4 regions of the Bradyrhizobium sp. BWA-3-5 genome follow, and region 4 is predicted to be linked to each of the others. Evidence: predicted binding sites of a transcription regulator. Region 4 holds the regulator's gene; each other region holds the start of a gene.
The links. Region 4 encodes PhoB, which activates phosphate uptake and scavenging genes when phosphate is short. Its sites were predicted from a motif close to TGTCATNNANCTGTCAT; they were not measured.

Region 1 (7,309 bases), 3.7 Mb from region 4:
CGGCAGCCAGACGCGCCAGCACGCGCCCGGGTCCGATCTCCAGTGCTCGCGAAGGCCGCCGTAAGCCGCGCATGCCGTCCATTCCGAAAGGGCCAAGCGCCGAGGCGAAAAATGCGCAAATGCCGATAATCCGCAACGATTTGCCCCCAGTTGATGCAAAGGGTCAATCGGCGCGCTGCCGAATACGCGGGAATGTTGTCCGCCTGCCACAGCCCGCGACATCAGAACGATTCGCGGCAGGGCGCCAAAACCTTGCGAACGACCAAATTTCGTGTTGCAATCCGCGGTGCAATCGGATTCAGGCCGTTCGACTGTGCGTTTCGCGAGCAGGAAATCTAGCAGCTACCGGGGAGCCCGTTTGTGGCGTGGCACGTGGAGAACGTGGCCGCGTCTTTTTTATGTCTGGACTATCTAGGGAGACATGGCGATGGCGTTGCACAAGGGCACCGTCAAGTGGTTCAACCCCACCAAGGGGTATGGCTTCATCAAGCCGGCGGCCGGCGAGAAGGACGTGTTCGTCCACATCTCGGCTGTCGAGCGCGCGGGCCTCACCACTCTCAACGAAAACCAGCACATCGAGTACGACCTTGTCGAAAATCGCGGAAAGACTTCCGCCGAAAACCTCAAGGTCTCCTAGGAACCGCACCATCTTGAACCCCGGGCACCGCCCGGGGGATTTTCTTTTCAGGCCGCAGCCTTGCACCCCGCGATCTCCTGCAGCTCCGGATAGAAGCGCGCGGTCATGCGGCTGACATAGCGCTTGAGATTATCGTGGCTTGCCGCCGCCCGCTGCAAATCCGATTCGAACAGCGGGCAGATCGCGCTCACCGCGAATGCGAACATGGTGGCGTCGATGCCGGCCGGCGCATGGCCCATGAAGAACGGCTTGTCGCCGAGATAGGCCGCCATCGCATCGATCGAGCGAATGCCGATCGCGGTGATCTCGTCGGCCGAGTGACGGCCCAGCCCCTGGCCGTGCAGCGTCTTGCGTAAGCGCCGGCGGATCATCGAGACGACCACAGGCCGCACCGGTGCGGGCACCCCCTTGAAGAAGTTGACCGGCCCTTTGCGGAAATTATCGTCGAGCATCCAGCGGAAATAGACGGTGGCCCAATAGAGATTGTCCTCCGCCATCTTCTCGAAAGCCCAGGAGATCGCGAGTTGCTCGGCGGTGAGGCCCTGGTCGAAGTCGATGCCGTACTTCTTCTCGAGGTGCCAGCGGATCAAGGTGGAATCGCCGAGCAATTGGCCGTCGTCCTCGATGTAGGGGATCTTGCCCTTAGGCGCCTTCGAAAAGCTCATCAGCGCTTTTTCGAACGGCAGCTTCGACATTCGCAGCAAGGTCTCGGCCTTGGTCACGAACGGGCTTGCGTCGGGAAGGCCGAAATTCGGCCCGGAGCCATAGAGCGTGATCATGGAACCTCGATGTATTTTGCGGGCGCGGCTGCCGCGTTCACCCGCAGATAATATCAGATCGTCCGCGGCGAAATCAGGGTGCCGTCGCGCTCAATGCTGCCGGCGATCCTGCAGAAATCGCCTTCGAGGCGGAGCTTGCCGCTTGCGAGCAGGCGCAGCGCCTCGGGATAGATGCGGTGCTCGACGCCGAGGACACGCTGCGACAGCGTCTCGGCAGTGTCGTCATCGGCCACCGCGACCGCGCCCTGCATCACGATCGGGCCGGCGTCGGTTTCGGGAATGACGAAGTGCACGGTGGCGCCCGAGAGCTTCACGCCGGCCCGCAGCGCCTGGCCATGCGGATCGAGGCCCGGAAAGGACGGCAGCAGCGAGGGATGGATGTTGAGCATCTTCCCGTACCAGCGCTGCACGAATTCGGCGGTGAACAGCCGCATGAAGCCACCGAGACAGATCAGCTCGATCTTTTCTTCGTCGAGCGCCCGCTGCAGGACGGCTTCGAAGCCGGCGCGATCCTTGCCAAATGGCTTGCTCTCGATCACGTCAGTCTTGATGCCGCTGGCGGCGGCCTTCTCCAGCCCAAGCGCATCGGCCCGGTTGGAAATCACGGTGACGATCTCGGCCGGAAAGTCCGCGGCTTTCGCCGCGTCGATCAGCGCGGCCATGTTCGACCCGCGCCCGGAGATCAGGATGGCGACGCGGCGTTTCATTGCGATAGATCGAGATGGCCGTTGTAGACCACGCGATGTTCGCCCGTGGCCGGGATGACTTCGCCGAGCAGCGCGACGGTCTCGCCGCTTGCGGTCAGGATTTCCGTCACCCGCTCGACTGCATCCGCCTTGACGATCGCGATCATGCCGATGCCGCAGTTGAAGGTGCGGAGCAGTTCGAGCTCGGCGATGCCGCCCTGCTCCGCCAGCCATTTGAACACCGGCAGTACCGGCAGCCGCGCCAGGTCGATGCCGACGCCGAGATGCTTTGGCAACACGCGCGGGATATTGTCGGTGAAGCCGCCGCCGGTGATGTGGGCGAGGCCCTTGATCGCCCCGGTTTCGCGAATCGCGCGCAGGCACGACTTCACATAGAGCCTCGTCGGCGCCAGCAGCGCGCCGCCCAGGGTCATGACCGGCGAGAACGGCGCCGGCGCATCCCAGGCGATCCGCGAGTTCTCGACGATCTTGCGGACCAGCGAGAAACCGTTGGAGTGCACGCCTGACGAGGCCAATCCAATCACGGCGTCGCCCACGGCAATGTCGCCGCTTGGCAGCAGCGTGCCGCGCTCGGCTGCTCCCACCGCGAAGCCCGCCAGGTCGTAATCGCCGTCCTTGTAGAGGCCCGGCATTTCCGCGGTCTCGCCGCCGATCAGGGCGCAGCCGGATTCGCGGCAGCCCTCGGCAACGCCGGCCACGATCGCCGCGGCGGCCTCCGGATCGAGCTTGCCGCAAGCAAAATAATCGAGGAAAAACAACGGTTCCGCACCCTGCACGACGAGGTCATTGACCGACATCGCGACGAGGTCGATGCCGATGCCGCCATGCAGGCCGGTCTCGATCGCGATCTTGACCTTGGTGCCGACGCCATCGGTCGCCGCCACCAGCACCGGGTCCTTGAAGCCCGCCGCCTTGAGGTCGAACAGGCCGCCAAAACCGCCGATTTCGGCGTTGGCGCCGGCCCGCGCGGTGGCGCGCACCATTGGCTTGATGAGATCGACGAGGCGGTTGCCGGCGTCGATGTCGACCCCCGAATCGGCGTAAGTGAGCCCGTTTTTGCGGTCGTTCATGCCCAAATTCCAGTACGATGACGGCTGGTTACGAGGAATTCAGCGATCCTGCAATGGCTCGCAAGGGCCCAGCGCATATACTATGTAGATAAGAACCGGCAGAACCCGCCAGGGGCCGGATCTAAGGCCGGGAGCCGGGAAGCGACCGAGTTGAGCATTCCGAATATCATTACACTGGGGCGCATCATTCTGGTGCCCGTCATCGTCTGGGCGATCGTGTCCAGCCAGATGGAGATCGCCTTTGCGATCTTCGTCATTGCCGGCGTCAGCGACGCCATCGACGGTTTCCTCGCCAAGCGGTTCAACATGTCGAGCGAACTCGGCGCCCTGCTCGATCCGCTCGCCGACAAGGCGCTCCTGGTCTCCATCTTCGTCGCGCTCGGGATCTGGGGCGCGGTGCCGCGCTGGCTGGTCATCCTCGTGGTGTCGCGCGATATCATGATCGTCGCGGCGGTGATCGTGTCGTGGCTGCTCGACAAGCCGGTCGCGATGAAACCGCTGATGGTCTCCAAGCTCAACACGGTGGCGCAGGTGGCATTCGCGGCGCTGGTGCTGGCCTCGCTCGGTTTCGATTTCAGGCCCGCGCCTTATGACGTGATCCTGATGGGATTCGTCACGATCTTTACCCTGGCTTCCGTCTCGCTCTATCTCGTCGAATGGGTGCGGCACATGAGCACGATCGAAGCGAGCTAAGCGCGTTCGCTTATTTTGGTACGTTTTCTTCGCGCCACCGGGTAGCCATTTCGCTCGAAAACGCTATGAATGCCCAAAGATTCCGGCCCGGAGACCTGCGTGGCAGTTCGCGTTCAACCTCGTCAGCTTGCCTTTGCGCTGCCGCATGCGGAGAGCCTGACCCGCGACAATTTCCTGGAAGGTCCGGCCAATGAGGCCGCGCTCGCGCTGATCGAAAGCTGGCCGGACTGGCCGAACCGCATCATGCTGCTGGTCGGACCGGAGGGCTCCGGCAAGAGTCACCTCGCCGCGATCTGGGCCGAACAGGCCGGCGCGCGTTCGACGGCGGCGCATGCGCTAAGCCCGACGGCCGTGCCCGGCACACTCGCCACCGGAGCGCTCGTTGTCGAGGATTTGAGGCCGGCCGATTTCGACGAACGCGCGATGTTTCATCTCTTGAACCTGGCACGGGAGGATGCGGCCTATATCCTGATCACGGCGCGCGTTCCGCCGTCAGCCTATGAGATCGAGCTGCGCGATCTCCGTTCCCGCCTGCGCGCCGTGCCGGTGGTGTCACTGTCGCCGCCCGATGACCTCCTGCTCCGCGGCCTGATCGTCAAATTCTGCGCTGACCGCCAGATGAGTGTCGACGAGACGGTCGTGAGCTACCTCGTCAGCCGGATCGAGCGCTCCTACGCCGCCGCCCGTCAGGCGGTCGAGCTGTTGGATACCGAGGCGCTGCGGCTCGGCCGGCCCGTCAGCCGGGCCCTGGCCGTGGAACTGCTGCGCAACCTCTGAGCGGTACCGGGTGCTGCCTCCTGCCGCCTTGACGGCGGCTTTGGGCGGAACATCAATGTCATTGAAACGTCATCGGAATATCACATGCTCTGGGCCGCATACGCGTAACGTCGGCCTTATCTTGCCCGAGATGGATCAAAGCCTCATGGAATCGGCACAAATTATTGAAATAAAAGAAAAAGAGACGCCTGCCGAGACTGCCCCCGCGATCGCTTCCAGCCCGGAGCGTTTCATTAACCGTGAGCTATCCTGGCTGCATTTCAACCGCCGTGTGCTCGAGGAATCGGTCAATCCAGGCCACCCGGTGCTGGAGCGGGTGCGCTTCCTGTCGATTTCTGCCAATAACCTTGATGAGTTCTTCATGGTCCGCGTCGCCGGTATCAAGGCGCAGGTCCGCGAAGGCATCGCCGAACGCAGTCCTGACGGCCTGACGCCGGCCGAGCAGCTCGCCCTCATCAACAAGACGGTTTCGGAACTCGCCTCCGACCAGCAGGCGATCTGGCGCGATTTGCGCACCACGCTGTCGGACGCCGGTATCAAGCTGGTCGACGGCCACGACTTCACCAAGGCGGAGCGGAGCTGGCTCGAGGACCACTTCCTCCGCAACATCTTCCCGCTGCTGACGCCGCTGGCGATCGATCCCGCGCACCCCTTCCCGTTCATCCCGAGCCTCGGCTTCACCATCGCCCTGCAATTGTCGCGGACATCAGACGGCAAGGCGATGAATGCGTTGATCCGCATGCCCGGCAAGATCGACCGCTTCATCCGCATGCCCGCCGGCAAGGATGGCGCCGTGCACCTGATCCCGCTGGAGCAGGCCACCGGCCTGTTCATCGGCCGACTGTTCCCCGGTTACACCGTGAAGGGCCAGGGCGCCTTCCGCATCATCAGGGACTCCGAACTCGAAATCGAGGAAGAGGCCGAGGATCTGGTCCGCCTGTTCGAGACCGCGCTGAAGCGTCGCCGGCGCGGTTCGGTGATCCGCCTGGAGATGGAAGCCAAGATGCCGGAAGCGCTGTGCGCCTTTGTGCGGCAGGCGCTTGCGGCGGCGGATGACGAGGTGTTCCTGGTCGACGGCGTGCTGGCGATGAACGAGCTCTCGCAGCTCACGCGGCTCGACCGGCCCGACCTCGAATTCACGCCCTATGTGCCGCGCCACCCCGAGCGCGTGCGCGACCATGGCGGCGACATCTTCGCCGCTATCAGGCAGAAGGATCTGATCGTCCATCATCCTTACGAATCGTTCGATGTCGTCGTGCAGTTCCTGCAGCAGGCGGCGCGCGACCCCGATGTCGTCGCCATCAAGCAGACGCTCTACCGCACCTCGAACAACTCGCCGATCGTGCGCGCCCTTGCCGAAGCGGCAGAGGCCGGCAAATCGGTGACCGCACTGATCGAGCTGAAGGCACGGTTCGACGAGGAAGCCAATATCCGCTGGGCCCGCGACCTCGAACGCGCCGGCGTGCAGGTCGTGTACGGCTTCCTCGAACTGAAGACGCACGCCAAGCTGTCGATGGTGGTGCGGCGCGAGGGCGGCAATCTCACGACCTATGTGCACACCGGCACCGGCAATTATCATCCGGTCACCGCGCGCATTTATACCGACCTGTCCTATTTCACCTCGGACCCGATCATCGGCCGCGACGCCGCGCGTGTCTTCAACTACATCACCGGCTATGCCGAGCCGAGCGACATCGAACGCATGGCGGTATCGCCACTGACGCTGCGCAAGCGCATCCTCGAGCACATCAGGGGTGAGACCAATCACGTGCGGCACGGCAAGCCGGGCGCGATCTGGATGAAGATGAATTCGTTGGTCGACCCCGATATCATCGACGCGCTGTACGAGGCCTCGCAGGCCGGCGTATTGATCGAACTTGTCGTGCGCGGCATCTGCTGCCTGCGGCCCGGTGTGCCGGGCCTGTCGGACAATATCCGCGTCAAATCGGTGATCGGCCGCTTCCTGGAGCATGGCCGCATCTACTGCTTTGGGATGGGTCAGGGCCTGCCCGGCCCCAAAGCGGCTGTGTATATCTCCTCCGCCGACATGATGCCGCGGAACCTCGATCGCCGCGTCGAGGTGCTCTGCCCGCTGCAAAATCCCACGGTACATCAGCAGGTTCTCGAGCAGATCATGGTCGCGAACCTGAAGGATACCGAGCAGAGCTGGCAGTTGTTGCCGGATGGGTCCTCAACGCGTATGAAGGCCGCGAAAGGCGAAGAGCCGTTCAACCTGCACAATTATTTCATGACGAATCCGAGCCTGTCTGGACGTGGAAAGTCTCTCAAGGAATCCTCGCCGCGCCGCCTCACGCGCCGCAACGAGCGTCAGCAATCGTCTTAAGGGGCCGCGGCCGTGAAGCGGCCGCGCAAGCGCGCTTCCAGCGTTGCCGTCATCGACATCGGTTCGAACTCGGTTCGTCTCGTCGTCTATGAGACGATGGCGCGCAGCCTCGTCACCATCTTCAACGAGAAGGCGCTGTGCGGGCTCGGCCGCGAGGTGCAGAGCACCGGCCTTCTGGCGGAAGACGCCGTCACCAAGGCGCTGACGGCGCTGCGGCGGTTCCGGGCGCTATGCAGGATTCAGCAGGTCGGCCGCGTGTTCGCGATCGCCACCGCTGCCTGCCGCGACGCCAAGAACGGTCC
Region 2 (7,309 bases), 310 kb from region 4:
CGGCGCCTTCCTCAAAGAGGTCGCGCCGCAATCGACCGTGGAGGACGTACCGATGCTGCGTGGGCGCATCGTCGCCGCCCGCGGTCTCAAGGCCGACCAGCTCAAGCCGTCGCAGGACAGCGAATGGGTGCTGCAGAGCGACCGCGGCCTGACCTATACCGGCGAAATCCCGAAGGGCTCGAAGATCGTCGAGGGCGAATGGTGGAGCGCGGACTATGGCGGCCCCCCGCTGGTCTCGATGGAAAAGAAGATCGCCGACGGCCTGAAGCTCAAAATCGGCGATGAAATCGTGGTCAACGTGCTCGGCCGCGACATTCCGGCGAAGATCAGCAATCTGCGCAACATCGACTGGCAGGGGCTCGGCATCAATTTCGTGCTGGTATTCTCGCCGAACGCCTTCAAGGGCGCGCCGCACACCCATGTCGCGACGCTGTCCGAGGTCCACCCCGATGCGGCCGGCGACGCCCGCATCATCAAGCAGGTGGCGGACGCGTTTCCAATGGTGACAAGCGTCCGGGTGCGCGAGGCGCTGGAGACGGTCGGCACTGTTGTCACCAACCTCGTGCTCGCGATCCGCGGCGCCAGCGCCGTGACGCTGATCTCGGCGATGCTGGTGCTTGGCGGCGCGCTGGCGGCCGGCCATCGCCACCGGGTCTATGACGCGGTCATCCTGAAGACGCTGGGTGCCACCCGCGCGCGATTGCTCGGCGCCTACGCGCTGGAATACCTGCTGATCGGCCTCGCCACGGCGGTGTTCGGCGTGATCGCAGGCTCGATCGCCGCCTGGCTGATCGTCACCCGCCTGATGACGCTGAGTTTCATCTGGCAGGCCGGCAGCGCCGCCGGCGTGGTTGCCGCCGCCCTCCTCGTCACGGTCGGGCTCGGGCTCGCCGGCACGTTGCTGGCGCTGAACCAGAAGCCGGCCGGCGTGTTGCGGAATTTGTGACAATTTGTAGCGGCGAAAGGCAGGGTTAACACTGCTTTTACCGGCAAATCCGCGGCAGAAGCGACATTCAGCCGCGCGTGGAAGCTTGCGGCGAATGTGTTAGTTTCCCACATACCAGCCAAGATCAGTGGCCGGGTTCATGACGTAAAATTAACGTCGCTAGGACGTAAAATTGGCGTCGGCAGATCGGGACATCTGAGCTAAGAAATCTAACCGGCGCCGCAAACCCCTTGCGCTCCGCCGGGCAACCAACGGGAATTCGACCATGTCGGACCTAGACCGTAACTACGTATCTCCTTTCGGCCGGGCCGCCGGACGCGTTGACGCCGCGGCCGTCGATGCCGGTCTGCGCGCCTACATGCTGCGCATCTACAACTACATGAGCATCGGCCTCGCCATCACCGGCTTGGCGGCGCTCGGCGTCTATATGGCGGCGGTGACCACCGATCCGGCGGCCGGCGCCGTGCGGATCGGCAGCCAGTTCCTGACCCCGTTCGGCTACGCGATGTTCGTCAGCCCGCTGAAGTGGCTGTTCATCCTGGCACCGCTCGTGATGGTGTTCGCGATCTCGGCCGGCATCGACCGGCTGCGGCCGGCGACCGCCCAGATGCTGTTCTGGGTGTTCTCGGCGCTGATGGGCATTTCACTGTCGTCGATCTTCCTGGTGTACACCCACACCTCGATCGTGCGGGTGTTCTTCATCACGGCGGCGACCTTCGGTGCGCTCAGCCTCTATGGCTACACCACCAAGCGTGACATGAGCGGCATGGGATCGTTCCTGTTCATGGGCCTGATCGGCGTCATCATCGCCAGCCTGGTCAACCTGTTCCTGGCGAGCTCAATGCTGCAGTTCATCGTCTCGGTGGTTGGCGTGCTGGTGTTCGCGGGCCTCACCGCCTGGGATACCCAGCGGCTGAAGAACGAGTACATCTACGGCTATGCCCAGGCCGGCGGCGAGATTGCGGAACGGGCTGCGATCTCCGGTGCGCTGTCGCTGTACCTGAACTTCATCAACCTGTTCACGCTGCTGCTGCAGCTGCTCGGCCAGCGCGACTAGCCGCTACCGACCCAGGTTCTAAAAGAGTCAAAGCCCCGGCCTCGCGCCGGGGCTTTTCTTTGGGTCCATGCTCATCATGCCCGAGCTTCGGCCGGCCATGACGGAAAGGGTGTTGATCCCGATTGTTCTGCTGGTATCTTTTTCTGCATGTCCATGCCTGAAATCCGGCCCGCCACCGAGGCCGACCTGCCCGCCATCACCGACATCTATGAGCACGCGGTGCGCCATGGTACCGCGACGTTCGAGCTGACCCCACCCGATCTCGCCGAGATGGTCAGGCGATTCAGGGCGCTGTCCGACGGCGGATTTCCCTATTTCGTCGCCGTCGTCGAGGGCGAGGTGATCGGCTACGCCTATGCCGGCCCCTACCGGCCGCGGCCGGCCTACCGTTTCACGGTGGAGAATTCGGTCTATTTGAAGCCGGCCATTCACCGCCGCGGCGTCGGTTTCCAGCTGATGCAGCGGCTGATCGCCGCGTGCGAGGCGCGCGGCTTCCGGCAGATGATCGCCGTCATCGGCGATTCCGCCAATGCTGGCTCGATCGGCGTGCACACCAAATGCGGGTTCCAGATGGTCGGGACGCACGCCAATGTCGGCCTGAAGTTCGGCCGCTGGCTCGACACCGTGATGATGCAGCTCGCGCTCGGTGAAGGCGGCACGACGGTGCCGAAGGATTAGAGGGACCGGCAGGGTGGGCAGAGCCACCGGGTCGCGCGAATGCGCGCCGATGACAGGCTCCGCGTGCCCCACCATTCTTGCGACCGGAGACGGATGGTGGGCACGGCGCAAGGCGCCTTTGCCCACCCTACAGCAGCGTGGCTAAACCACCGCCAGCTTGCGGTCGATCGCCAGCAACACCCGCTCAAGCTCGTGGCCGCGGCGCAGGATCAGCCCGGTCGCCGAGATCACACTGTACATGCCCTGTTTGCGCGCAAGGCGCGGGTCTTTCTCGATGCGGTAGATCGGAACCTCGGAGGCGCGGCGGAAGACCGAAAACACCGCACGGTCCTTCATGAAGTCGATGGCGTAGTCACGCCATTCGCCGTCGGCAACCATGCGCCCATACAGATTGAGGATGCGGTTGAGTTCGAGACGGTTGAAGGTGACGCGATTCGGCGGGGGAACTGCAGTGGCGGGGCGCGCCACTGCGCGGCTCTCGCTCGGATCGGTGTCCTCCGATATCAAATTCATCGAGCGCCTCCTGTCATTCAATTTGCATGATCGCGCTAACCGAAGGATGCCGCAAGGGGGTGTAAATGCGAAAGAAATCGCGTCCGACACCCGACATTGCCGAATCCGTGGATTCACGGGATCGTTAGCGGAATCTTATTGCTGCCCCACTTCCGCCAACCGCCTGCCCCGCTGAGTTGAGAAAACATAATCCTGCGTTGGCCCGGTCCTTTCGGTTCCGGATTCCTCAGCCCCCAGCCCCCCGGGGCCGTCGGGATCGGGCCTGTTCGCAGAGGGAGTTAATCCCGATACTGGGCCAACGAAAGTTGGTCCTTTTTCGTTTGCGAGCCCGGTTGCACGCGGCTGCGCTCGGCGCGCCAAAGCCCGCCTGCCGCAACCAGCTTCCGTTCAGAAAATTCGAAGCCGAGCTAGCGCAGCTCGGTCATGGCCGCGCCGAGCATCGCACCCGGCTTGTCGCGATTGCCATCCTGGACATAGACGACCGCGGCGTCGACGCCATCGCGCGAAATGCTCTCAAGGGGAATGGTCCAGCTTCCCGAACCGCCGTTCCAGTCGCCGACCTTCACGAGACTGCGCACCACGTTGTAGTAGGTGATCTCGCGGCCGCGGTTCTCGCCGCGCCCGATTGAAATCGGCACCGCGCGCGACACCGAGCAGAGCCACACTTCGCCATGGCCCGCTGTCATTGACACCTTGCTCGGATCCACCTTGCTCGCATCAACCGAGACGTTGAGCAATTTGCCCGACAAGGTCATCGTCACCGGCAGCGACATCACGCCGTCGGTCTTGCTGGTGTTCTTGATGGCGCCGTCGATGGCGGAGCGATCGCTGCCGATCACCTGCGCCGAACCGTTGACGATCATCTGCGGCGTGTAGAGGTTACGGTCACCGCGCGCGCGCGAATAGGCTTTTTGCCGCGCGCTGAACTGCGAGTCCGCCAGCGTGTCCTTCCAGCCAAGATAATCCCAATAATCGACCGGCATGCTCAACGCGATGACAGATGGATCCTTGGCGAGCTCACCGACGATTCGGTCGGCCGGCGGGCAGGATGAACAGCCTTGCGAGGTGAACAGCTCGACCACTGCGCGGGGATCGGCATGGGCGGGGCGGATGACCGCGATGATCGCGCAGACCCCAAGTGCACCGGCTCCGAGCGCACCGGACCATCGCGATATGCAGTTATAGGCCATCATCGCTGTCATCGTGCGAACCGGTAGTAGCGGCTATCAGTATTTGTACGGGGCATGGTTTTGAACATCCTGTTAAGCGTGCCCCAAACACGCGAAAGCGGCCTTGTCATAGGCCGCCTTCTTCCTGGTCGCTACTCACTTCGAAGTGAGGCACTGATCACAAATCCGCGTTTCAAAGCGTTTTCAAGCGAAGCATGCCCTCGGACTTGATCCGAGGGTAGTTACCGGTTCGCGTGAAAGAAAACACGTCAAAAAGAGAACTCTACGCCGCGAGTTTGCGCAGCACGTAATGCAGGATGCCGCCATTGCGGTAGTAGTCGAGCTCGTCGAGGGTATCGATGCGGCACAAGAGCGGCACGCGCTGCAGCGAACCGTCATTCGAGACGATCTCGGCGGTCAGGGTCTGGCGCGGCTTCAGGTCGCCCTGCAGGCCGCGGATCGTCACCTTCTCGTCGCCCTTCAGCCCCAGCGAGGTCCACGATGTGCCTTCCTCGAAGGTGAGCGGCAACACACCCATGCCAACCAGGTTGGAGCGGTGGATGCGCTCGAAGCTCTGGCAGATCACGGCGCGAACGCCGAGCAGGCGGGTGCCCTTCGCGGCCCAGTCGCGCGACGAACCATTGCCGTATTCGGCGCCGGCGAACACGACCAGCGGCACATTCTCCTGCTGGTACTTCATCGCGGCGTCGTAGATCGACATCTCCTCGCCGTCCGGCCAGTGCTTGGTTAGTCCGCCTTCCGGAATATTGCCGTCGGCCCCCTTCAGCATGAAGTTCTTGATGCGGATGTTGGCGAAGGTGCCGCGCATCATGATCTCATGGTTGCCGCGCCGCGTGCCGTACTGGTTGAAGTCGGCGGGACGCACCTGGTGCTCACTGAGGAACTTTCCGGCCGGCGACGTCAGCTTGATCGAGCCGGCCGGCGAGATGTGATCGGTGGTGATCTTGTCGCCGAACATCGCGAGAATCCGCGCATCGACCACGTCGACGACGGGATCGGGCTGCTTCTTCATGCCTTCGAAATAGGGCGGATTCTGCACATAGGTCGACGACATGTTCCAGCGATACGTCTCGCTGTCGGTGGTCTTGATCTTGCGCCAGTTGGTGTCGCCCTTGAACACGTCGGCGTAGCGCTTCTTGAAGATCGTCGCAGTCACGAACTTCTTCATGAAGGCGTTGATCTCCTTCGTGGTCGGCCAGATGTCCTTCAGATAGACCGGCTTGCCGTCCTTGCCGGTGCCGATCGGCTCGACGGAGAGATCCTTGGTCACGGTGCCGGCCAGCGCATAGGCCACGACCAGCGGCGGCGAGGCCAGATAGTTCGCCTGCACGTCCGGCGAAACGCGGCCTTCGAAGTTGCGGTTACCCGACAGCACGGCCGCAGCCACGATGGCGTTGTCGTTGATCGACTTCGAAATCTCTTCCGGCAGCGGGCCCGAGTTGCCGATGCAGGTGGTGCAGCCGAAGCCGACCAGGTTGAAGCCGACCTTGTCGAGGTCCTTCTGAAGGCCGGAATTGGCCAGATATTCCGCAACCACCTGGCTGCCCGGCGCCAGCGAGGTCTTCACCCACGGCTTGGCAGTCAGGCCCTTGGCGGCGGCGTTGCGCGCGAGCAGGCCGGCGCCGATCAAAACGCTGGGGTTCGAGGTGTTGGTGCAGGAGGTGATCGCGGCGATCACGACATCACCATGGCCGAGATCGAAATCGCGGCCCTCAACCGCATAACGCTTCTCGGCCCCCTCGGCCTTCTTGTATTCGCCGGCGAGCGCGGTCGCGAAGCCCGACGCCACCGAAGGCAGCGCGATGCGGCCTTCGGGACGCTTCGGACCGGCCATCGACGGCACGACGTCCTTCAGGTCAAGCGTCAGCGTTTCCGTGAACACGGGGTCGGCTGATTTCGCCGTACGGAACAGGCCCTGCGCCTTGGCGTAGGCCGCGACCAGCGCGACGCGGTCGTTCTTGCGGCCCGAGGTCTTGAGGTAATCGATGGTCGCGGCATCGACCGGGAAGAAGCCGCAGGTCGCACCATATTCCGGCGCCATGTTGCCGATGGTCGCCTTATCCGCGACCGAAAGATAATCGAGGCCGGGGCCGAAGAACTCGACGAACTTGCCGACCACGCCTTGCTTGCGCAACATCTGCGTGACCGTCAGCACGAGGTCGGTCGCGGTGACGCCTTCCTTGAGCTGGCCCTTGAGCTTGAAGCCGACCACCTCCGGCAGCAGCATCGACAGCGGCTGGCCGAGCATGCAGGCTTCCGCCTCGATGCCGCCGACGCCCCAGCCGAGCACGGCGAGGCCGTTGACCATGGTCGTGTGCGAATCGGTGCCGACGAGCGAATCCGGATAGGCGACCTCGAAGGTGCCGGTCTTCTTGCCGACCGTCATCTTCTCCTTCTTGGTCCATACCGTCTGCGCGAGATATTCGAGATTGACCTGGTGGCAGATGCCGGTGCCGGGCGGCACCACCGAGAAGTTCGAGAACGCCTTTTGGCCCCACTTCAGGAATTCGTAGCGTTCCTGGTTCTGCTTGTATTCCTCGACGACGTTCTTGCCGAACGCCTTGTTGTCCCCGAAGAAGTTGACGATGACGGAGTGGTCGATCACGAGGTCGACCGGCACCAGCGGGTTGATCTTCTCGGCATCGCCGCCGAGCGCCTGCATCGCGTTGCGCATCGCGGCGAGATCGACCACCGCCGGCACGCCGGTGAAATCCTGCATCAGGACGCGCGCCGGACGGAAAGCGATTTCATGCTCGAGCTTGCGCTTGCGAAGCCACTTCGAGACCGCGATGATGTCCTCTTTCTTGACGGTGCGGCCGTCCTCGTTGCGCAGCAGGTTTTCCAGGAGCACCTTCATCGAATAAGGCAGCTTGGAAATTCCCTTCAGACCGTTCTTCTCCGCGGTGGGCAGGCTGTAATACACGT
Region 3 (7,309 bases), 3.2 Mb from region 4:
GCCGATCCCTGGTGCGGCACTAATCCGAGACGGCTGAAAGCCGGCAGGCCTATCAGGCCATGCTGCAAGGTCCGGGGGGCAGGGGCTTGGCCGAACGGCCTGCCGCCGTCGGAAGGATCCCGATCAGATTTGACCAGGTTCGTAAGGTGATAGCCGCCTCGGCGGAGTTCGTACGCACTGCGCCTGGAGAATTAAGCCGCTGATAGTTGACGCGCCAATTTAGGGACTAAAAGGTAATGCCAGTGCAGGCTGCGGATTTTCATGCGGGATGGTCTCGAGGAATGAACTCCGCCTTCGAATCAAGGAAAACCGTTCCAATCCGGCCTTGGTCCAACGGACAAAATATCCGCAGAAAAATATAACTTATGGAGCGGTGGCACGCGGTGGAAGCGTTTCAGAGGGTTTTTGGCTTCGAACCCACTACATACTCCTTCTGCGAGAGATAGATTTGGGCCCCAGTGTCGGCCAGCATGGCCCTTGTGAGTTTTGGATGGCCGCAATCTTGCGAACTCGAATGTCTTTTCGCTCTCTCAACGCCACCCGAGCGGTTGGATGTCGTGGGCAGTCTTGTCCAACTGTGCCTGACGAGGCATGGCAATAGCAGACGGTGTTGCGCGAAGCCATGCCGTTTGATGCGGCTCGTGACACGCCGAGATATTTGTGCAGCGCAACGTCATATTGCTCGATTCTGTGGTCCCGCTTCCAAGTACATCTCGTGTAAAAGTACAAGAAATATGAAAAGGCGTCCTAACGCGGAAAATGGCAGATCGCCATACTTCTCCCTAACCGGCGTCAACCGTCGGGTCATAGAAATGCCAGGGGAAGACGCCGTGAGCACCTTGCACAAATCTGTTCGATCGTTATCGACCTGCATCCTCGCATTTGCGGGCTCTGTTCATGCGCAATCGACCGACAAAATCATTACGAAGCTTGGTCACACGCTGGGTCCGGACAATCACTATCAGCTTACAGCGCTGGAATTCGCCAAAGCCGTCAAAGCTAAGACGAAACGGTAGGAGCCTTGGACCTTCCGCATAGGATCGTCAATGGCCAAATTGGCAAGGGTGCCGCTTACTTTATTGACTGTGCCAGACGCGATCCGGTCCTCAACTTTCCGTCGATCGATATTCGTAGCCGATTTTCACAGCTGAGCGGAGCCGGACACGTGCACGATATTACTCAACCCACTGCCGCAGCGATTCGGCCAGAGAAGCTCGTTGTAACCAGGAGAATGACGGCCGGTCTCGGCGGAGGCGTAGCCCTGGAAGCGTATGACTGGAACATTTACGGCGTGATGGCCGCGTTTCTGTCGCCGCACTTCTTTCCTTCCAGTGACCCCATCACATCTCTGCTTGCCGCGCTAGCAGTGTTTGGGGCAGGCTTCCTCGCGCGGCCGCTCGGGGCTGCGTTGCTTGGTCCAGTCGCAGATCGCATCAGCCATAAGCGGGTAATGATGATCTCGGTGACGGCGATGGCGCTGTCCTCACTGCTGATCTCCATCTTGCCGACCTATAACGATATCGGCGTCACGGCAGCTGTGGCGCTGCTTCTTATTCGAATCATTCAGGGACTTTCCCTTGGCGCCGAGTCGGGTGTCGCGAATGCCATCGGGATCGAACTGGCACCACCGGGCAAGGAGGGGCGTTACCTTGGCCTGATCGGCGGTACGTTCATTCAGCTGGGTGCGATCGGGGCCAGCATGGTCGCCTTTCTGGTGAGTGCCTCGGTGGCGCCTGAGGTGATGCGCGAGTGGGCGTGGCGTATACCCATCGCGTTTGGTGGCGTGCTCGGTTTGTTTATCATTTATCTGCGGAAGGCGATGCCGGAAACTTTGCTCAATCGCGCGATGCACCGCCAAGATGAGTTGTCGCGCATTCAGAAAACTACCAGCGGCGTATGGAAAACGCTATGGAGCGTCCGGCTCTCGTTGCTCGCCGTCATTCTGGTCATCGGATCGGTGCAGATCGCTAACTACGCATGGATTGCGGGTCTGCCCAACGTGGCCAATACGGTATTCAAGGAGAACAGCACCTGGGTGTTCGGAATCCTGACGCTGATGGGGCTGAGCTGGATGGTTGCCGCCCCCTACGTCGGCGCCTTCGCGGACAAGGTGCGACCCTCGCGCGCGTTCACGCTGCTGCGCCTGCTGCTCATCCCGTGCTTCTTCCTTACATTGGTCTATTCGGAGAAGAGCATCTCCACTTTCTTCATCGTCATGGTGTTCGGCGGAGCTATCGTTGGCTTCAACATGGGCCTCTACAACTTCATCGCCACCACGCTGATGCCGCGTGCGGTGCGAACCACGGGGGTAGCCCTCGGCTATGCATTGGGCGTCTCGTTGTTTGGCGGGACTTCACCGTATCTCATGGTGTGGCTGCAACGCGAGCACATGACCTGGATATTCCCCATCTACGGATCATTGATAGCGCTGCTGAGCGTAGTGGTCTATCAAATCGCCAAGAAGCGCGGCCGCGTCTACATCGGCAACTGAACCCCGTTTGACTGCCTACTCCGTGCGCCGCGGGGCGGGCGGAGGAATTTAGGAGCCAAACCTTGTCGAGAAGCGACTATCTCTCCGCGCACGAGAGTATGCTGGCGCGGATTGCGCAGCCTCGCATTGTGGACGGAGAATGGACGTCCACTCCTGATGGTGATTGGACAGGAGGGCGTTCGTCGGTGAGCTTTGAGTCACGTATCTCGCTGATCCGGGGCGGCTCCCAATCGCCAACGCGGATACCGCGCTGTGCCGGATGCTGCCGCGCCAACACTGGACAGCCTTCAAGGGCTTCGGCTTCTATCCGCGTGCCGCGCTCGGAAGCGTCCTCCTCGGAAATGAAACCTCACGTAAAGTTGCGCTCACGGCGGCAAGGTCGCTGCAGGAAATGTTTGATCCGCGCATGGGACCGATCCCATTGGGCACTGATGCCGAAGAGGCCAGTGCTGTTGGGGCCGCCGAGAGCAGCATCGACTCGCTCTAGGCGACAATCCTGCTTTACCGGGACTTGGCCCAGCTGGGCGACTCTCAGATCGAGGCGGTCGCCAACGCTTAGATGCGGCGGGTGCTCGAAATCCAGGTGCGTCCGGATGATTCGGTCACCCCATCATCCACGCTCGACCCCATACCGGTAAGGCGCGCAGAACGCCCACACAAAGGTTACATGGATGGCAGCATATGGGGACGTGCGTAGGTATGGGCGATACTGTCCGCCCCCGTGGCTCGCCCGACGGAGCCTTTGTGGCGCGTATACCCGGTGCGGGTGCTGGACTGGTATCGAGCATGTTTCCGCGGATCTGGTTTCCTATTGGGGCTTCGACGATCCGGCAATCCCGAACACCAGCCGGGATACCGCGGCCACAGCCATCGCCGGGTATTGTGGCTGCCGCACTTGGCCCACGAGGCGCCAACTACCGATTTTTTCGCGGAGCGTACCGTGACGCAGCTGATCGCGGCGAGCGTCGGCTCCGGCGGCTAGTGTACGACTGGTGTGCCGGCTGGCCGGATCTACTGAAGATGCGCCGGCAGTCGCAAAGTCCGAGCTGTTTCGGGAGCGACAGCCGAAGACCGGCGGGTTGCGCTCAGGTGGGGATGTCACCGACGTCACCGAGGTCCCCAAAGAGATGCTTCTACGATTGGGTCGAACTGAGATGCTTCGCTTCCACTGTAGGCCTGGTCTACAGCGTTATACCTCAGCTGATGGCAGTACATGAGCACCGTCCTCGCCGGCAGGAGCGATGCGCACACGAGTTCTTCATTGCATTCAGGAGCCCGCTCACACGCCACGATGACAGTCCCACGGTCCATCTGCTTGCCGTCGACGCTCAGAATTCCGATCGCCAGTGACCTCTCGTCTATTTTGCCCATACGTCATGCGACTTTATTCAGTCGAAAAAGTTCAACGTTTTACTGCCGAATCAATGGGTCTCGGCGACGATTTCCCAGAACTGGAGTCCATCGAATGAAAACACCCTCATCGCCGCACTTCACGCCCGTTGATCTGAAGCCATATTTCAATGCCAGGCGCCGGGAGCTGGACGAGCGGCGCGGCAAGCGCGCGGGCGACACCAGCTGGATTGACTCGTTGCGGGGGCCGCAGACGCATCGCGGCATCCCGTTTCTATTCGGCGACGAAGCCGAGCCGGATGTGCTGGCCTTGCGGCCTGGGGAGGCTCCTACCGAGATCTCACTGTCACCCACATTGGCCAGCTACGTTCTCTTTGTGCATGCAGTAACAGACCATCAACCTGTGAGGCCTGAAGGGTTTGGCGAAATCGGGCCGGCCGCGCACTCTGTGGACGGCAACCCACTCGGCGACCGCGTGTCGACGTACGCACTCCGATACGCCGACGGAAGCGCGGCCAACGTGCCTGTGCTGCGGCGGTTTGCGATTCAGCAGAGGCACACTGAATGGAGCGCGAGTGCATTCGGGGCCGTGCCCCTGCGGGGTCCTATCGTGCATGCGAGCAGCGGAGAAAACTTCGCGCTCGGGCGAGCGCCGGGCGCCAGCTTCGTAAACAGCGAGGTTCGCACTGAATCGGGGCGCATTAGAATTCGTGAAGGTGAGAACCTGTGGGTTTACGCGTTGCCGAATCCGCATCCAGAGAAGGAGCTCGCGGGCCTGAGCCTGCGCCCGGAGCAAGAGGCTTCGCTCGTCTATGCGGTGAGCACGACACAGCTGTCGGAGCATCCGCTGCGCCTTCAGGGCCGTCGCAAGCTGAGGATGCGGCTGCCGCCCGGGGTGCATCTGAACAAACTTGGCGAACTGGATGTCGACCATCGCGGCGAACAGATCGGCATGGACTTGGGCAACGTCATTTCCGCCCGAGCGGTACTTAAGTACTCCAGAGCGGATTGGCTAACTGACAAGCCCGACGTGCAGCCTGTGCGTTCCGAGAATGAGGTCATCGTCGAATATTCCGCCCACCCAGACGCAAGGCTCTACCTGCGCTCCAGCGACGGACACCTGCACGTTCGGGACCTTCGATCGCTGGAAGGCATTGAAAATGCAGCAGGCACCTCGCTGGACGCTGTGCCGATCGAGCCGGCGACACGGCCCGTGAAGATCCGCATCGTTGAGAAAGGCAGTGGTGGGCGTGTTGCCGCGCGCCTGCATCTCCACGGTGCGCACGGGGAGTATTTACCGCCCAAGGGACATCACCGCAAGGTCAACACCGGCAGGTTCGAGGACTTCGCCGGCGAACTCGCGAACGGCCTGAACCAGTACGCCTATGTCGATGGTAGCTGCGACGCGGACCTGCCGATTGGGATCGTATTTGTCGAGATCAGCAGGGGGTTCGAGGTGCGGCCTCTGCGCAGCATCGTCGAAGTCACTGCGGGCACGGATAGCCTCACATTCGAGCTGGACAGAGTGCTGCGCTGGCGCGAACAGGGCTGGGTTAGCTCCGATACGCACGTCCATTTCCTGAGCCCGCAGACAGCCCTACTAGAGGGCAAGGCGGAGGGCGTCAACGTCGTCAACCTGCTCGCGTTGCAGTGGGGCGAGATGTTCAGCAACGTCGCCGACTTCGACGGACGCACGACGATCGGCGCGAAGGACTTCGGCGGCGACGGAGAGTTCGTCGTCCGCGTTGGCACAGAGAATCGGATGCACGTGCTGGGGCACATCTCGCTTCTCGGCTACGAAGGCGAGATTATCAATCCGCTGTCTTGCGCTGGATCCGACGAAGCAGCGATAGGAGATCCGTTGGAGGCGATCATGGCCGACTGGGCGGAGCGTTGCCGACAGCAAGGGGGGCTGGTCGTGATGCCGCACGTGCCCAATCCCCACGCCGAGCGGGCGGCTGATATCGTGCTCGGCCTGATCGACGCAATGGAGATGATGTCGTTTAACCCACGAACCGCGCAGATCAGCGCATTTGGTCTGGCCGACTGGTACCGGTACCTCAATATCGGCTACCACCTGCCGCTGGTGGCAGGTTCCGACAAGATGGACGCGTCCGCGCTCCTTGGCGGCTCGCGGACCTATGCGCAGCTGGGCGCGCGCGATTTTACGTACCGCAACTGGATGGATGCCGTGCGCAACGGCGATACGTTCATCACAGTCGGGCCGCTCGTGGATATGACGGTGGAAGGACGCCGTCCAGGGAGCAAGATCGCGCTTCCTCCTTCAGGCGGAACCGTCGCCGTCAACTGGCGGATAGAATCGGTCAGCGTGCGGCCGACGCGGGTCGAGTTGATTTGCAATGGCACCGTAGTCGACGAAGTACGATGCAGTGATCTGTCATGCAACGGCCATTTCCCCCTACGCGTCACCGCGTCCTGCTGGGTCGCGATCCGTGTTCGAGGCAGTGTCGCCGGGCGCGAGGCCGACATCGCGGCTCACACCAGTGCCGTGTATGTCGGAGTCGGCGAAAAACCCATCTTTGCGATCGCAGACGCGGTGTCGGTCCTCGCGCAGATCGAGGGATCGATCGCCTACGTTGATACGCTGGCCCCCAGGGCCGATGAAGCGCGGCACGCGCGACTGCGAGCTACTCTGGAGCTAGCACATCATCGCCTGCATCACCGGCTTCACGAACTTGGCGCCAGCCATGAGCATGCGCCCGTTCATTCGGTTCACGTTGAACGCGAGCATTGATGAACGAAAACTTATGATAAAAAGGTATCTGCTGTCCGTTTCCCGTTGCCTCGGTGTTGGCAGCGGCGCGTGGGCGCACCCGGACCATGGCATGTCCGGCTACGTCCACTGGCATCGAAGGTGAAGTCGCCTCCATTCGGTGACATCGCTTAACCTGAAAACCTACCAGCTTAGCCAGGCGATATCGATCGCGATCTAGGTAGGCAGCGCGACCGTCTTTGCACCCGAAGCTCTCGATCGCAGTTCTGGACGAGCTTAGGTTACCCTTCAGAAGGCGCTCACAGCATAGAATTCCCGTGTTCGTTCTGTTCTGTCGGCCGGTGCGCATGGCGCGGCGCGTCGATAGCATGCGCTTGGCAGTGCGCTTCGCGTAGCCCCATAGGACTGTTGCGTCTTGCGCGTTGGCATCGCTTGGCCCTGGCCGTCCGTCAACCCTGCTTCCTCCAGTTCAATGATGCTTCCATGCCGCCCGGCATCCATGAGAATATCGAACAACCGATAGTTCGCTTCGATCTGCGAGACTAGGCAATGCCGTCATCGAGCGACTAGCCGCGACACTAGACTTCACACATTCTTGAACTCTACTTGCACGACACAAATTTGAAATGAACTGCTGCTACTAATAGTTGCATTATGACATCCGAGGCAAGCGCAATCTAGGGTTACAGGAAAAGTGGAAGCAGCTTCGAAGACCGCCAGGCCGCAACATAGCT
Region 4 (7,309 bases):
CTTCGGTATCCGCCTCTATGAGAAGATCTCGAAGTCCGAGATGGACGACCGCGTCGAAAAGGCGCTGCGCGGCGGCGCGCTGTGGAACGAGGTCAAGGACAAGCTCAATGCCAGCGGGCTGTCGCTGTCCGGCGGCCAGCAGCAGCGGCTGTGCATCGCGCGCACGGTAGCGGTGCGACCCGAGGTGATTCTGTTCGACGAACCGTGTTCCGCGCTCGACCCGATCTCGACCGCCAAGATCGAGGAGCTGATCCAGGAACTGTCGGAGGACTACACCATCGCGATCGTCACGCATAACATGCAGCAGGCGGCGCGGGTCTCGGACAAGACAGCCTTCATGTATCTTGGCGAGCTGATCGAATTCGACGACACCAACAAGATTTTCACCTCGCCCGGCGATCGACGCACACAGGACTACATCACCGGCCGGTTTGGTTGAGGAGATTTGAGAGATGGCTTCCGAACACACCGCCAAGGCATTTGACAGCGACCTTCAGGAACTGACCCGTCTCGTCGCCGAGATGGGCGGCCTGGCTGAGCGCATGATCACCGAATCCGTCGACGCGCTGGTGCGCCGTGATGTTGCGCTCGGCAAGCGCGTCGTCGCCTCCGACGTCGAGATCGACCGCCTGCAGCATCTGATCGAGGAGCGCGCGGTGTTGACCATCGCCCGCCGCCAGCCGATGGCGATCGACTTGCGCGAAATCGTCGGCGCCATGCGCGTCGCCACCGACCTTGAGCGGATCGGCGACCTCGCCAAAAACATGGGCAAGCGCGTCTCGGCGCTGGAGAACGATTTCCAGCCGCTCAAGCTGATGCGCGGCCTCGAACATATGACCGACCTCGTGCAGTCGCAGGTCAAGTCGGTGCTGGACGCCTATGCAGCGCACGATCTGCCGGCCGCGATGGCGGTGTGGAAGGGCGACGAGGAAGTCGATGCCATCTGCACCTCGCTGTTCCGCGAGCTGCTCACCTATATGATGGAAGACCCGCGCAACATCTCGTTCTGTATTCACCTGATGTTCTGCGCCAAGAACATCGAGCGGATCGGCGACCACGCTACCAATATCGCGGAAACCGTATTCTACATGATCGAGGGACAGCAGATGCTCGACAAGCGCCCGAAGGGCGACATGACGACGTTTGCTGCGACCATTCCCAATAGCTGAGGATGACAGGATGAGCGCACGCATCATGGTGGTCGAGGACGAGGAAGCGCTGACCACGCTGTTGCGCTATAACCTCGACGCCGAAGGCTATGAGGTCGAGACCGTCGCCCGCGGCGATGATGCCGATACGCGGTTGAAGGAGCGGGTGCCGGATCTGGTCGTGCTCGACTGGATGCTGCCGGGCCTGTCAGGCATCGAGCTGTGCCGCCGCCTCCGGGCTCGGCCCGAGACCAAGCAGCTGCCGATCATCATGCTGACCGCGCGCGGCGAGGAAAGCGAGCGCGTGCGTGGGCTCGCGACCGGCGCCGACGACTACATCGTCAAGCCGTTCTCGGTGCCGGAACTGCTGGCGCGGGTGAAGGGCCTGCTGCGGCGCGCCAGCCCCGAGCGCCTTGCTACGGTGCTCACCTATGGCGACATCGAGCTCGACCGCGAGAAGCGCCGCGTCGCGCGCTCCGGCCGCCAGATCGATCTTGGCCCGACCGAATATCGCCTGCTGGAATTTTTCCTGGAGCATCCCGGCCGCGTCTTCAGCCGCGAGCAACTGCTCGACAGCGTCTGGGGCCGCGACATCTATATCGACGAGCGTACCGTCGACGTTCACATCGGCCGCCTGCGCAAGCTGCTCAACCCCGGCCGCGAGCAGGACCCGATCCGCACCGTGCGCGGCGCGGGCTATGCGCTGGATGACCGGTTCGCGAAGGCGGAGCAGCCACAGTAGCGTTCCGCGGTATCTCGGCTCGCATCACTGTCGTCCCGGCCCATATGCGCAATTGCGCATCAGGAGCCGGGACCCATAACCACAAATCTCGATTTTTGAAATGCGCTGGAGCTCCAGCTCGGCATAACCACAGACAATGGGGGTTATGGTCCCCGCCTTCGCGGGGACGACCTCATTGAGGCAGCTCGCCCTTACCGCGTCTGCTTCGGCTGCTGCCTCCGCCGATCGGCGGCCGGCTGATAGGCCACGCGCGAGTGGTGCGCGCAGTAGGGCAGGCCGGTGAGCGCCTTGCCGCCGCAGAAGAAGAACTCGGGGCTCGCGGGATCGCCGACCGGCCAGTGGCAGGTCGCCTCGTTCAGCTCGAGCAGCGACAGCCGCTGGCTCATCGGCACCACATTGTCGAAGGCGACCGGATCGGGCTCCAGCTCCACCTCGAAGGCGTGCGCGAGCGCGGTGTTGCCGCGCGACACCGGCCGCGATACCCGCATCATCTGCTGGGCGGCGGGGCGCGCCTTGCGCTGCCGCGGCGCGGCCGAGGAGGGGCTCTTGGCACGGCCGGACAGGCCTAGGCGGTGCACTTTGCCGATCACGGCGTTCCGCGTCACATTGCCGAGTTCCGCGGCTATCTGGCTGGCCGATAAACCGGCTTCCCAGAGCTTCTTCAGCTGCTCGACGCGATCGTCGGACCAGGTCAATACCGTCATCGTATGTTTCCCTTCGCGTCGCGCCGGCCAAATTCGGGGCAGCGCCCGCGGGTCATTCGTCTCAAAAATCCCTGCGGTCAGAATCCCTTAGCCCTCGCCGGGCGCGGAAGGGCGCCCGAACGTTTACGCTTTCACAAAAGACTCTTAAGGGATCAAAACTGCCGCACGAGATGTCGTACCCGACAGTCCAAAAGCTACAATATGGCGTGACTCGGGCGCAAGAGTCCGGGCCTCAACGTCCACATGTTCTGACATCTAGGCATTGCACTGCGTGTTTTCCACCACACCGCAATCCTACGGATTTTGCCATCCTGCACTGCAGGAACGGCCGTTCCATGGCGTGTTGACAGCGCCCCGCGCGCACATAGAATACCTCTCACGTGCCGCCCTTAAGAGGCGGCACGTTTCGTTTCGCAAGACCGGCTGTTGCCGCCTTCGCGCCAAGGCACGCGTGTGCTCCGCGGCAGGTCTTGAAGGCAGGTCTCCAACTTCAAGTGATCGTCATGACCAATAGCGCCACGTCGCATCTGCTCCCCGTCTTCGCCAGGGTCGATCTCGGCTTCGAAAGCGGGGAGGGCTGCTGGCTGACGTCGACCACCGGCGAGCGCTATCTCGACTTCACCTCGGGGGTTGCGGTGAACGCGCTGGGCCACTGTCATCCGCATCTGGTCAAGGCGCTGCAGGAGCAGTCGACAAAGCTCTGGCACATGTCGAACCTGTTCAAGTCGCCCGACGGCGAGAAGCTCGCCGCGCGGCTCTGCGAGCAGAGCTTTGCCGACCTGGTGTTCTTCTGCAATTCCGGCGCGGAAGCGATGGAAGGCGTGATCAAGGTGGTGCGCCGCTATCATGCTTCCAAGGGACACCCGGAGCGCTACCGCCTCATCACCTTCGAAGGCGCGTTCCACGGCCGCACCCTGGCGACGCTCGCTGCCACCGGCTCCGCCAAATATCTCGAAGGCTTTGGCCCGCCGATGGACGGTTTTGACCAGGTGCCGCATGGCGATCTCGAAGCCGTCAAGAAGGCGATCGGCCCGCAGACTGCCGGCATCCTGATCGAGCCGGTGCAGGGCGAGGGCGGCGTGCGCTCGGCGCCGCAGGCCTTCTTCAAGGCGCTGCGCCAGCTGTGCGACGAGAAGGGCCTGCTGCTCGCCTTCGACGAGGTGCAGACCGGCATGGGCCGCACCGGCGATCTCTTCGCCTACAAGCGCGTCGGCGTGACGCCGGATGTGATGTCGCTCGCCAAGGCGCTCGGCGGCGGTTTCCCGATCGGCGCAGTGCTGGCGACGGCGGAAGCCGGCTCCGGCATGACGCCGGGCTCGCACGGCTCGACGTTCGGCGGCAATCCGCTGGCGATCGCTGCCGCCAATGCCGTACTCGACGTGATGCTGAAACCCGGCTTCTTCGACCATGTGCAGAAGATGTCGCTGCTGCTCAAACAGAAGCTCGCCTCCGTGGTCGACCGCTATCCTGCCGTGCTCTCGGAAGTGCGCGGTGAGGGGCTCTTGGTCGGCGTCAAGGCCGTGGTGCCGTCGGGCGATCTAGTCAACGCGCTGCGCGATCAGAAACTGCTGACGGTGGGCGCCGGCGACAATGTCGTGCGTTTCCTCGCGCCCCTGATCGTGAGCGAGGCCGAGATCGACCAGTCCGTTCAGATGCTCGAAAGCGCCTGCGCCGCGTTGTCGGCTACACAGCTCAAGAAGGCGGCGGGATGATGAGCAAGTCCGTCCGTCACTTCCTCGATATCAACGAGCTGCCGTTAGACGAACTGCGCAACATGCTGGCCTTGAGCGCCGACATGAAGGCTAAGCTGAAGGCGCACGAGAGAAACAAGAAGCCGCTCGAAGGCAAGACGCTGGCGATGATCTTCGAGCGCCCCTCGACCCGCACGCGGGTCTCGTTCGACGTCGGCATGCGCCAGCTTGGCGGCGAGTCCATCATGCTGACCGGCGCCGAGATGCAGCTCGGCCGCGGCGAGACCATCGCCGACACCGCGCGCGTGCTGTCGCGCTATGTCGATGCGATCATGATCCGCATCCTCAACCACGATGCACTGCTGGAGCTCGCCGCGCACGCCACCGTGCCCGTGATCAACGGGCTGACGCGGCGCTCGCATCCCTGCCAGGTGATGGCCGACCTGATGACCTTTGAGGAGCATCGTGGGCCGATCGAGGGCAAGACGGTGGCCTGGACCGGCGACGACAACAACGTGCTGGCGTCCTGGGCGCACGCGGCCGAGCGCTTCAAGTTCAAGCTCAATGTCGCTACTCCGCCGGAGCTCGCGCCGAAAAAGGCGATGCGTGACTGGATCAAGGCGACCGGCGCGCCGATCGTGCTCGGCACCGATCCGGAAGCCGCCGTGCGCGGCGCCGATTGCGTCGTCACCGACACGTGGGTGTCGATGGGCGACAAGGAGGGCGAGCACCGTCACAACGTGCTGAAGCCCTACCAGGTCAACGAAAAACTGATGTCGCTGGCCAAGCCGGAGGCGATCTTCATGCACTGCCTGCCTGCACATCGCGGCGAGGAGGTCACCGATGAGGTGATCGACGGCCCGCAATCGGTCGTGTTCGAAGAGGCCGAGAACCGCCTGCATGCGCAAAAGGGCATTCTGGCCTGGTGTTTCAACGAAGTAGCGTAGGCGGATCTTCGCGACTTGCGTTCCCCGGACGCAGCGCAGCGCGCAAGCAGTGCGCTGCAGAGCCGGGGCCCATTTCGCTGCATGCACAATAGGTCCCGGCTCTGCGGAGCAGCGTTACACGCTGCACCGCGTCCGGGACATGAGAGAGCTGAACGGCCCTCAACGTTCCGCTCTTCACCCCTTACGCTTTGCCCTCTCAGACCCCAGATAGAGCGCCATGGTTTCACAATCCCCCGACATGAAAATCGCTGGCGATGCGCCCGTTCGCGCGCCGTCGGCCATTCCCGTCGATGATGCGGTGCTGCCGTTCGAGGTCGGCGCGCTCGACCTGCGCGGGCGGCTGACCCGGCTCGGCCCCGCGCTCGACGACATCCTGACGAAGCATGATTACCCGACGCCGGTCGGCAAGCTGCTCGGCGAAGCGATCGTGCTGGCGACGTTGCTCGGCTCGGCGCTGAAGTTCGAGGGCCGCTTCATCCTGCAGACGCAGACCGATGGCCCGGTGTCGTTCCTGATCGTCGATTTCCAGTCGCCCGATCGCCTGCGCGCCTATGCGCGCTACGACGTGCGGCGCCTGAAGGACGGTCTGACGTCCGGCCAGTTGCTCGGCAAGGGCCATCTGGCGATGACCATCGATCAGGGCGGCGACATGAGCCGCTATCAGGGCCTGGTCGCGCTCGACGGCGGCAGCCTGGAAGATGCTGCGCATGAATATTTCCTGCGCTCCGAGCAGATCCCGACCCGCGTGCGGCTTGCGGTCGGCGAGGAATGGCGCGGCGGCGACGGCGGCAAGCATCGCTGGCGTGCCGGCGGCATGCTGCTGCAATTCCTGCCGAAGGCGCCCGAGCGGGCGCGGCAGGCCGATCTGCATCCAGGCGATGCGCCTGAGGGCACGGAAGCGCATCAGGTCGCCGAGGACGATGCCTGGGTCGAGGGCCAGTCGCTGATCGGTACCGTCGAGGATGTCGAACTGATCGATCCCGACCTGTCGGGCGAGCGTCTCTTGTACCGCCTGTTCCACGAACGCGGCGTGCGCGTGTTCACGCCGCTGCCGCTGCGCGCGCAGTGCTCCTGCTCGCGCGAGGCGGTCTCGGCCATGCTGAAGAGTTTTGCGCCGAAGGACCGCGCCGACATGGTCAAAGACGGCAAGGTGGTGGTGACCTGCGAGTTCTGCTCCTCGGTCTACCAGTTCACGCCCCACGAAGCGGGCGTCGAGGAGTAGCGCTCAGTCATTGTTTCGTGGGGTGCGCAAAGGAGCGCAAGCAACGTGCCCACCATCTCTCACCAAGTGCGTTGCTTGATGGTGGGCACGCATCGATTTCGCTAGTCGCCGCCTCACATTCGGTTGTCATCGCCCGGCTTTGACATTATTCCAGAGACGCCAGTGCTCGAGCCGAGAAGCCGCGGCGTACTGGATCCCCGCCTTCGCGGGGATGACAGTCGGGGTTGATCGCCATCTCGCAACAACGGCGAGGGCTGCCCCTAATTCAACACTCGCCGCCCGTTATCCGGGCTATCCAGCGAGAACGTGGGCACGTCGATCTCGAAGCGTTCGCCCCCTTCGTTGACCATCTGGAAGCGTCCGGTCATGAAGCCGGAGGCGGTCTGCAGCGGCACGCCGCTGGTGTATTCGAAGCGCTCGCCCGGCGCCAAAACCGGCTGCTCGCCGACCACGCCTTCGCCGCGAACCTCCTGCTTGCGCCCGGTCGCGTCGGTGATGATCCAGTGCCGGGTGCGAAGCTGCACGGTCTCGGCGCCGGTATTGGTGATGACGATGGTGTAGGACCAGAAATACTGACCGCGATCGATCGACGAGCGCTCCGGCAGGAAGTTTGGTTCGACGGTAACTTCGATCTGGCGGGTGACGGCGCGGTACATGCGAGCAAATTTCCGGAAATCCTGCGCCTTATCATAGCCGGGAAAACCGGCGGAACCAATCGCCACGCCATCCGGTTTGTCGCTTGCCTGACCGCGGTTTCAACACAGTTCCGCTCTAGAGCGCAACCGCGCGCGGTCCGGCCCCGTATCTGCTGTTGGCGTATCTTGTGTGCAAGCTGCGGGCCGATATTATCTTTTC

Region 1: a site for PhoB is predicted at 4,720-4,736, ahead of RX331_RS21280 (RNA degradosome polyphosphate kinase). Genes of this name have one in related genera too.
Region 2: a site for PhoB is predicted at 3,206-3,222, ahead of RX331_RS01860 (DUF2794 domain-containing protein). Genes of this name have one in related genera too.
Region 3: a site for PhoB is predicted at 3,864-3,880, ahead of RX331_RS25680 (CehA/McbA family metallohydrolase). Genes of this name have one in related genera too.

The regions. Positions count from the first base shown of each region.
Region 1 is NZ_CP136626.1:4,381,906-4,389,214, forward strand. It holds gene RX331_RS21245 (autotransporter outer membrane beta-barrel domain-containing protein) at 1-73, opposite strand, end outside; gene RX331_RS21250 (cold-shock protein) at 428-637, shown strand; gene RX331_RS21255 (glutathione S-transferase family protein) at 685-1,416, opposite strand; gene purN (phosphoribosylglycinamide formyltransferase) at 1,470-2,123, opposite strand; gene purM (phosphoribosylformylglycinamidine cyclo-ligase) at 2,120-3,193, opposite strand; gene RX331_RS21270 (CDP-alcohol phosphatidyltransferase family protein) at 3,344-3,886, shown strand; gene RX331_RS21275 (DnaA ATPase domain-containing protein) at 3,986-4,663, shown strand; gene RX331_RS21280 (RNA degradosome polyphosphate kinase) at 4,809-7,007, shown strand; gene ppx (exopolyphosphatase) at 7,020-7,309, shown strand, end outside.
Region 2 is NZ_CP136626.1:380,761-388,069, reverse strand. It holds gene RX331_RS01875 (ABC transporter permease) at 1-946, shown strand, start outside; gene RX331_RS01870 (Bax inhibitor-1/YccA family protein) at 1,212-2,003, shown strand; gene RX331_RS01865 (N-acetyltransferase family protein) at 2,151-2,681, shown strand; gene RX331_RS01860 (DUF2794 domain-containing protein) at 2,823-3,194, opposite strand; gene RX331_RS01855 (DUF1223 domain-containing protein) at 3,602-4,396, opposite strand; gene acnA (aconitate hydratase AcnA) at 4,647-7,309, opposite strand, start outside.
Region 3 is NZ_CP136626.1:5,343,609-5,350,917, reverse strand. It holds gene RX331_RS25695 (hypothetical protein) at 831-1,016, shown strand; gene RX331_RS25690 (MFS transporter) at 1,022-2,491, shown strand; gene RX331_RS25685 (hypothetical protein) at 2,751-2,978, shown strand; gene RX331_RS25680 (CehA/McbA family metallohydrolase) at 3,957-6,596, shown strand.
Region 4 is NZ_CP136626.1:691,824-699,132, forward strand. It holds gene pstB (phosphate ABC transporter ATP-binding protein PstB) at 1-439, shown strand, start outside; gene phoU (phosphate signaling complex protein PhoU) at 453-1,169, shown strand; gene phoB (phosphate regulon transcriptional regulator PhoB) at 1,180-1,890, shown strand; gene RX331_RS03240 (GcrA family cell cycle regulator) at 2,082-2,594, opposite strand; gene RX331_RS03245 (aspartate aminotransferase family protein) at 3,098-4,306, shown strand; gene argF (ornithine carbamoyltransferase) at 4,306-5,232, shown strand; gene RX331_RS03255 (Hsp33 family molecular chaperone) at 5,450-6,454, shown strand; gene apaG (Co2+/Mg2+ efflux protein ApaG) at 6,715-7,110, opposite strand.